One region of the Plantactinospora sp. DSM 117369 genome, then DNA from elsewhere that is predicted to be linked to it. Evidence: riboswitches for the same ligand, from Rfam matches in the RefSeq annotation. Region 1 holds a riboswitch; the other holds the start of a gene.
What was found. A riboswitch is a leader RNA that binds a small molecule or an ion and turns the genes downstream of it on or off. The one in region 1 is predicted to bind cyclic di-AMP.

Region 1 (4,065 bases):
CCGCAACCCGCCCAACCAGCCGGTCGGGCGCCCGCCCGCCGTGCTCCCGAAGGCGAGCCGACCTGACCGCCGGCCGGGGAACCCCGAGATCTTGACGACTTCTCGCCGCCCCGGCGGTCTCAACCGCAAGACGTCGTCAAGATCTGATCGGCACCCCGACGGGACCTAGACCAGCGACAGGTGTACGTGGTTGGTGTGGTCGCTGGACGGGTCGCCGTGCGCACCGCTGTACGACTTCCAACCGGTCGTCGGCAACCAGATCTGCCGGTACCAGATCACGTACAGCACACCGATCCGGTCGGCGTTGCGGACGAAGAACGCGGCGAGGTTGTTGCCGTAGGTCCGGTTGGCGCCCGTCGCGGCACCCCGGAAGCCGCCCGCCTCGGCGGAGAAGTCGCAGGCCCGCCCCTTCGGGTGCTCGTAGGGGCCGCCGGAGCGGTAGCACCCGGTGAACCGGGTGAAGCCGGCCCGGCGCGCCTCGTTGAAGGCGTGCAGGGTGCGCGGGGTGACGCAGCCGGTGGTGGTCGGGTCGGGCCGGCTGCACGACTGCGGCGGCCAGGAGCCGTCGGCAGCGCGTGGCGCGGGCCGGGCCACCGGTGAGCGGGCGTTGACGAAGCCTCCGGTGGAAGCGCCGCCGACCTGAGCCAGCGTCCGCTCGGCGGCCTGCTTCTGCCGCAGCATGATGGCGAGCTGCCGGCGCTCCTCGATCACCTCGGCGTCCAGTGCCTTTTTCGCCAGGGTGGCCCGCTCCCGGGCCTGACCCAGCGCGCGCAGCGCGTCGTTGTCCCGCAGGGCCACCACCTCCAGCCCGCGGGCGCGCTCCAGGAGTTCCTCCGCCGAGCCGCTGTGCAGCAGCACCAGAACCGGGCCGATCCGGCCGGTCTGGTACGCCGTCCGGGCCACCTGCTCCACCCGAGGGCGCAGCTCGGCGATCCGTCCCTCCACCCGGCGTAGCTCGGCGGCGATCTTCGCCTGCCGAGCCTGGGCGTTGGCCAGCGCGTTCTTGGCCTGTAGGTAACCTCGGCCGGTCGATTCGAGCACGTCGCGCAGGAGCGGCGTGTCGCCTTCGTCGCCGAGAACGGCGGGGCTGTTCGCCTCCGCCACGCCGGGCCGGAGTGCTGCTCCGGCGAGTGCGCCGAACGTGGCGAGCAGGGCCAGGGCCAGCGGTAACCGCCGACGTGTGGATCCCGTCATGCATGTCCCTCCGTCGCCCGCCTACCGAGTTAGCTGACGGGTTCGGGACGGAACAAGTCCCTACCGCGGTTGCGGACTCACCCCACCTACCTGGGTCCCCGGCTCACCCGTTGGTGATTCGGCGGCGGTCACGCCGGCGCGGAGGGGTGCGCCACCGGGCGAAACCGGGGTCAGCCTACCGGATCAACCGGGCCGACTTGGTGGATTCCGGGGTGATCCGGCGTGGAAAATTCACCCGGCCACCGATCGGGGGCCGGCGCCGCCGCAGCCGTCCATCTGGTACCGCAACCCGTATGGGTCCGGGGGCGCCACGCGCGTGACACATCGACCGGGGTGATCGCCGCCACACGCGGCACAATCAGGAATGTCCATGTCGGCCCGACGCTTGCAGTGATAAAGCTTGGTATCAAGCTATAAGACGTCAAGCGATCATGGAGGAGCCGACATGACCACCGACCTGGTATTTGCCGAGACGTTCATCTTTCTGGAGCCCGGCACGGACCCGGCCGTCGACCGGGTGGTCGTCGACAACGCGGGCAGTCACACCCTGCTGGTCTGGGCACCGGACGGCTCTGCGGCGGCGCGGGTCGCGGCCGAGTTGGCGGCGGCGGGCGTCCGCCTCATCGAGCTGTACCGCGGCTTCGACCTGGCGTCGGCCGCGCAGGTGATCGAAGCCGTCGACGGCCGGGCTCCGGTCGGCGTGGCCGGTGCCTTCGGTGCCGGGACGGCGCCCCGCGGATCGCTCAAGCGCTCGGTGACCATCTACGAACATCCGCTGGCGAACGCGGCCACCCACCGTGTCGTGCGGGAGCACGCCACCGGCGGCTGGACGGCGGTGATCGGCGCACCGGACGCAGACCTTCCCCAGGTCGCGGCGGAACTGGTCGACGGCGGGGCCGAACTCGTCGAGATCTGCGGCGGCACTCCGCTGACCACGGCGGCCCGGGTCCGGGAAGCGGTGGGGGACCGGGTTCCGGTGAGGCTGGTCAGCTGGCCGTTTGAATCCATCGAGGGGGCGGCCGCATTCAAGGCCGCGTTCGACGCGCGGATGGCCGAGCGCGGCTGAACGCTCGACCGGCTATCGGTCAGCCCTCCTCGTACCGAAGCAGGAGCTGCTTCAGCGTGGCGGCGACGGCGTCTCGTTGCCGCCCGCTGAGCGGCTGCAGAAACGTCTCGTCCACGTCGAGTACGGCTCGAACCGCCTGCTCGGCCAGCCGTTCGCCCCGGCGGGTCAGGCGGACGAGTACGCCGCGCCGGTCGGCCGGGTCAGCGGTCCGCACGATCAACCTGCCCCGTTCCAAGCGGTCCAGCCGGGTCGTCATCGCACCGGACGTGATGAGCGCGGCCCGGGTCAGCTGCCGTGGGTTGGTGCCCTCGGGATCGCCGAGCCGACGTAGCGTGTTGATCACATCGAAGTCGCCGTAGGTCAAGCCGAGCGGACGAAGCGCCGCGACGATCGCACGATGGACCTGGTCGGCACAGAGCAGCAGACGACCGACCACTTCGAGCGGGCTGACATCCAGCTGCGGGTCACGTTCGGCCCATTGCGCAACCATCCGGTCCACCGCATCAGCAGCCTCCACCGGGCGAGTTTACTTGACACCAAGCCAGTTGGCTCAGGCACCACCAGGCGCGACCGGCGTGCGGGCCCGTCGAGTCGCCGGGTGGGCGGCCGTTGCGGTCCTAGCGGTCGCGGGGATCCTCCGAGTACCGCTCACCGCTGGACGGCATGCCCACCGCGTCACGCGGCGGCGTCCGGCGCGGATCGTCGAGCGACCTCGCCTTGGCCGCCTCGTCCGCCCATTCGCTCCGGTCGGGATTCTGCTGTCCCGCCTCGTCGGTGCGGGCCGAGCCGGACTTCGCCTTGCCGGGTTTCTGGCGGGCCATAACGTCCCTCACGTTCGTCTGCCGGTCGGCGCGTCGGCCGTCCCGGTGCCTGGTCGGACTTTCCGGCCTTCCCCGACTGCGCACCGGCAAACCCGGGTGCCGGGCGGCCGGCGGCGCGTGGTTGAGCCCGGCGCCGCCGGGTAAGGCCGACAGGACGGCGGTCAGCGCCACACCCGCGACTCTCCGCCGGGAAAAGGCATGGGAGGCAGTCGAATGGACACCCGGAGCACCGAGACCACGATTCCGGCCGGAGATGTACGACTGACCGGCGACCTGGTCGTCCCCGCCGACGCACGCGGGATCGTCCTGTTCGCACACGGCAGTGGCAGTTCCCGGCACAGCCCGCGCAACCGGATGGTGGCCGAGGCGCTGAACCGCCGCGCCCTGGCCACCGTGCTGGTCGACCTGCTGACCCGGGACGAGGAGGCGCTCGACGACCGGACCGGGGAGTTGCGCTTCGACATCGGCCTGCTCACCGGCCGGCTCGTCGGCATCGTCGACTGGCTGGCGACCGGCGAACCGGCCGGGCGGCTCCCGATCGGACTCTTCGGGGCCAGCACCGGCGCCGCCGCCGCGCTCTCGGCCGCCGCGCAGCGCCCCGACCGGGTGTACGCGGTCGTCTCCCGGGGCGGCCGCCCAGACCTGGCCGGCGCCGACCTGCCTCGGGTACGCGCCGAGACGCTGTTGCTGGTCGGCGGGCTGGACGACGAGGTGCTGCGGCTCAACAACCAGGCACTCGCCGACCTCCACGCCGGGGCGGAGCTGCGGGTGGTGCCCGGCGCCACCCACCTGTTCGAGGAGCCCGGCGCCCTGGACCAGGTGGCCCGGGAGGCGGCGGAGTGGTTCGTCAGCCACCTGCCCGACTGACCGTCCCGCCCAGCCAGCCGTCGACCCGGCTGCGCCAGGCGGCCGTGACAGGCGTGCGCGGGTTTTCCATCAGGTTCGCACGCGGAGGGGACCGCCGCCTTCAGGCGACGGGGGAAT
Region 2 (4,065 bases), 4.1 Mb from region 1:
CGGACCCGCTACCTGGAGGGCGCCTGGACCTCGCCGCCACACGGCACCGCCGGCTACGACCTGCTGCTCCGGCCCGCCGGCCGGGTCTACTTCGCCGGGGACTGGCTGAGCCACGAGGTGGCCTGGCAGCACGGCGCGTTCGTCTCGGCCCGCTCGGTGGTCACCGCGCTGCACCAGCGGGTGATGGCCGGCTGACCCGTCGCCGGGACACCACCTGCGTGACCGCCGGCCGATAAGAGCAGCGGCACCACCACCCGGCGACCGGGCGGCGGATCAGAGCAGCGGGGCGACGTCCCGGGTGATCGGTACGGCCAGCACGGTCGGGCTCTCCGTGCCGAGCGCGGACCGGAACGCCGCCCGGAACTCGTCCACCGACTCCACCTGGTGGGCGGTGCAGCCGTAGCCACGGGCGATGCCGGGGATGTCCAGACCGGGGAGTTCCAGTCCGGGTACCCCCGGCGCGTCCTCCAGTTCGGCGAAGGCCTTCAGCACGCCGTACTCCTGGTTGACCGGTACCACGAAGACGACCGGCAGCCGGTGCTGCGCGGCGGTCCAGAGCGCCTGCGGCGAGTACTGGAACGAGCCGTCCCCGATCACCGCCACCACCGGCCGGTGCTGCCGGGTGTCGCGCTGGGCGAGTGCGATGCCGACCGCCGCCGGCAGCCCGAAGCCCAGGCCCCCGCTGGCCATCTTGAAGTAGGAGCCCGGTCGGGTGATCGTCAGTTGCCGGTGCAGCACGCTGAGGTTGGAGGGGGATTCGGGGACCACGATCCCGTCCGCCGGCCACTCGGCGGCGAGCGCGCCGAAGAGCGCCTCCGGGCTCAGCGGGGTGCCGGCGGCCCCGTCCGGCGCGCCGGCCCGGGGCGGTGGCATCGGCCGGTCGCTCGGCGGCAGCCGCTCGGCCAGCCCGGCGCAGGCCAGCGTGACGTCGCCGACCAGGCTGTCGCCGACCGGTGCCCGGGCCGCCTCGGCCGGGTCGTCGGTGACGTGCAGCAGCCGGGTGCCATCCGGCAGATAACCCCGCCGGCCGGGGACGTACGGGTAGTAACGGAACACCGGGGCACCGACCACCAGTACGGTGTCGTGCCCGACCAGTTTCTCGGCCAGCGGCCCGATCGCCGGCGGCAGCAGTCCCTGGAACTGGGGATGATCCTGGGGGAAGCCGACCCGGTCCGCGAACGGCGGCTGCCAGACCGGTGCCCGGCTCCGCTCGGCCAGGGCGACCGCCTCGGCCCAGCCGCCGCTGCGGTCGACCGCGGATCCGATCACCAGCATGGGGTTCCGGCTCGCCGCCAGGATCTCGGCGAACCGATCCAGTTCCGCCGGATCGGGCGCGACCCGGGTGCTCACCCGGCGTACCTGCGCGGTGCCGTTGGCTGGCTCGTCCCAGTCGTCCAGCGGCAGGGAGAGGTACACCGGCCCGGCCGGCGGCTGTACGGCGGTGGCGAGCGCCCGCATGAACGCCTCGGGAATGTCCTGCGCGCGCAGCGGCTCGTGACTCCATTTGACGTACGGCTCTGGCAGTTGGGTCGGGCGCACGTTCGTCAGCATCGGCTCGGACAAATTCATCGTCCGGGTCTGCTGGCCGGCGGTAACGATCATGGGTGTCTTGTTGTGCCAGGCGGTGACGAGGCTGCCCATTCCGTTTCCGGTGCCGGGTGCGGTGTGCAGGTTGACGTGCACCGGCCGGCCGGTGACCTGGGCGTAGCCGTCCGCCATCGCGACCGCGGAGGCCTCCTGGAGGGCCAGAACGTAGGCGAAGTCGGCCGGAAAGTTCTTCAGGAATGGCTCCTCGGTGGAGCCGGGGTTGCCGAAGAGGGTGGTGAGGCCGAGGGAACGGAGCAGGTCGTAGGTCGCTTCGTGCACCGTTGTCATCGGAAGGAGCCTCCTGGAGTCCTCGTCCCATGCTCGGACCACCGCGTCAAGCCGGTCATTTCCGTCATACCGTACGCGTACATGATCATGCCGGTTTATCTGTGCGACCGTCCACCGCCCCGGGCCCGGTCGCCGGTCGTCCCGATCGCGCTCGCAATCGCTGTTTTCGCTGTTCAGTGGGGTTGGCAACGGTGGAAGGCGGCCAGTAATCTCGGCGGGTCTGGTCCGGCCCCTTGGTCGCCATCTGGGTGACACCGGAGCAGACCCGCCGAGTCGTTCTGTAACGATCCGGGGACCCACAGTTATCTGGGGTGAATCCGCGAGCCGCTGGCCCGTGGTAGGGCGGCCTTCCCGCCCGAATCCGTCAGCTAACCCGGTAGGCGGTGTCGGAAGGAGTAGCTGTTCGTGCCGCACCACCCGGGCCCCGGCCCGTCCCCCCAGTTCCCTCGCTGCGTCGCGGCTCCGCTCCCGGTCGCCGCGACCGTCCCGGACCGCCCCAACCCGGACCGACCGACCCCAGGCCGGCACCTGAACCTGGCCCGATAGCGGTCTGTGACGCGGAAGTCGTCGACGCGCGGGCGCTGCCGGGTCCGCCGGCCAACTGGTCGCGGTCCCGGTGAGGCCGCCGGCCGGTCGCGACGGATCGTGGTGGCGCTGATTCCGCCGGTACGCCGATAGCGGCGCTCCCACCGGCCGGCGCAACCGTCGGTCCGTCCGTACCGTCGGCCCGTTCCGCCGAATTCGTCGGCGGGCCTCTCTCGGACGATTTCGTCCCGTGCGATTCCGTGCGATTTCGCGTCACATTCCGGCAGCGACTGAAACGCCGCGTCATTCCTTGCCCCCCGGTAGCGGTGACGCGCATTTCCCCTGGAGGATAACGTTGAAGCACGCAATTAACGGGCGGTTCCGGACCGCCATGTCGGGCCGGCGCAACCGGCTCGCGCTCGCCTCGGCCGCGGTGCTCGCCGCTGCCGCGTCCACCGGGGTCGTCCTGACCTCGACCGGCTCGGCCGAGGCCCCGGAGACCTCGACCGTCGCCGTCGCCGAACTCGGCATCCCGGCGGCGGGGCAGGCCGGAGCGGCCGTCACCACCGCCCCGGAGACCACCGCCCCGGAGACCACCGCCCCGGCGACCCCGGCGCAGCCGGCGACCACCGCGCCGGCCACCAAGGCGGCGAAGGCGGCCCCGGCCAGCACCCCGAGGAAGCCACCGGCGCCGCCGGAGTCGAAGCTGCTGGACTACCAGTTCCAGGCCCAGATCAACGGCTGGTACTGCGGCCCGGCCGCCACCCGGATCGCGCTGACCGTCCGGGACAAGCAGCCGAGCCAGGACGCCGTCGCCGCCGACCTCGGCACCACGATGAGCGGCACCAACTCGGCCGAGGACACCACCCGGGTGCTCAACAAGATCACCGGGACCGACTTCTACCGCACCACCGCCATTCCCGGCGGTGCGGCCACCCCGGCGCAGATGGACCGGCTCCAGGCGGACGTCGTGCACGCCGTCACCAGCGGGTACGCCGTGGTCGTCAACATCGCCGGCTCGGCAACCGACCTCGACGGCGGCTGGCACAGCTACCCCGGCGGGCACTACCTGACCGTGGTCGGCTACCGCGACGACGGCCGTACGGTGAAGATCGCCGACCCGGCCATCCCGGGCGAGGACAGCAACTACTGGATGACCACCATCGACCTGGCGAACTGGGCAGCCACCCGGGGCTACTCGTCCTGACCCGCCCCGCCCGCCGGTAGTACCGACGAGACGCCGGCCCGACGAGACGCCGGCCCGACCCACCCACCCGGACGACCCGTGCCGACCGGGGGTGTGGAGCGGGCCGGCGTCGTCGTGTCGTCGGCCGTGCGTGCCCGTGCTCAGGCGGGAATCACTGGCCCTGCCACACCGCCTGGGCGCCCGTGTCGCCGGTGCGGAACACGTAGTACAGGGTGATCCCGGCCGCCGCCAGGGACAGCACCCCGAGCACCAGGGTCAGCACCGGCGACCCCTTGGCGGCAGCGGCGGCCGGGCCGTCCCCGCCGCTCCCCTCGGTCCCGGCGGTCACCGGTGCGGCGGTGGCCCGGGGCTTGACCAGGAAGACCAGCGCCAGGGTCAGCACCCCGAGCGCGATCGTCGCGTACAGGGTGTTGGTGCCGAGGTCCTGGTGCTCCGCCAGCCGCGGCACGTACTCCGGG

Region 2: another riboswitch for cyclic di-AMP. It lies ahead of ACSMXO_RS14870 (C39 family peptidase); the one in region 1 lies ahead of ACSMXO_RS39750 (coiled-coil domain-containing protein).

What each region holds. Positions count from the first base shown of each region.
Region 1 is NZ_CM132446.1:9,265,895-9,269,959, reverse strand. It holds gene ACSMXO_RS39755 (glycoside hydrolase family 65 protein) at 1-66, shown strand, start outside; gene ACSMXO_RS39750 (coiled-coil domain-containing protein) at 166-1,194, opposite strand; cyclic di-AMP (ydaO/yuaA leader) riboswitch at 1,198-1,328, opposite strand; gene ACSMXO_RS39745 (DUF6506 family protein) at 1,640-2,260, shown strand; gene ACSMXO_RS39740 (MarR family winged helix-turn-helix transcriptional regulator) at 2,280-2,777, opposite strand; gene ACSMXO_RS39735 (hypothetical protein) at 2,878-3,081, opposite strand; gene ACSMXO_RS39730 (dienelactone hydrolase family protein) at 3,295-3,948, shown strand.
Region 2 is NZ_CM132446.1:3,369,700-3,373,764, forward strand. It holds gene ACSMXO_RS14860 (flavin monoamine oxidase family protein) at 1-195, shown strand, start outside; gene mdlC (benzoylformate decarboxylase) at 274-1,875, opposite strand; cyclic di-AMP (ydaO/yuaA leader) riboswitch at 2,132-2,273, shown strand; gene ACSMXO_RS14870 (C39 family peptidase) at 2,756-3,607, shown strand; gene ACSMXO_RS14875 (hypothetical protein) at 3,759-4,065, opposite strand, start outside.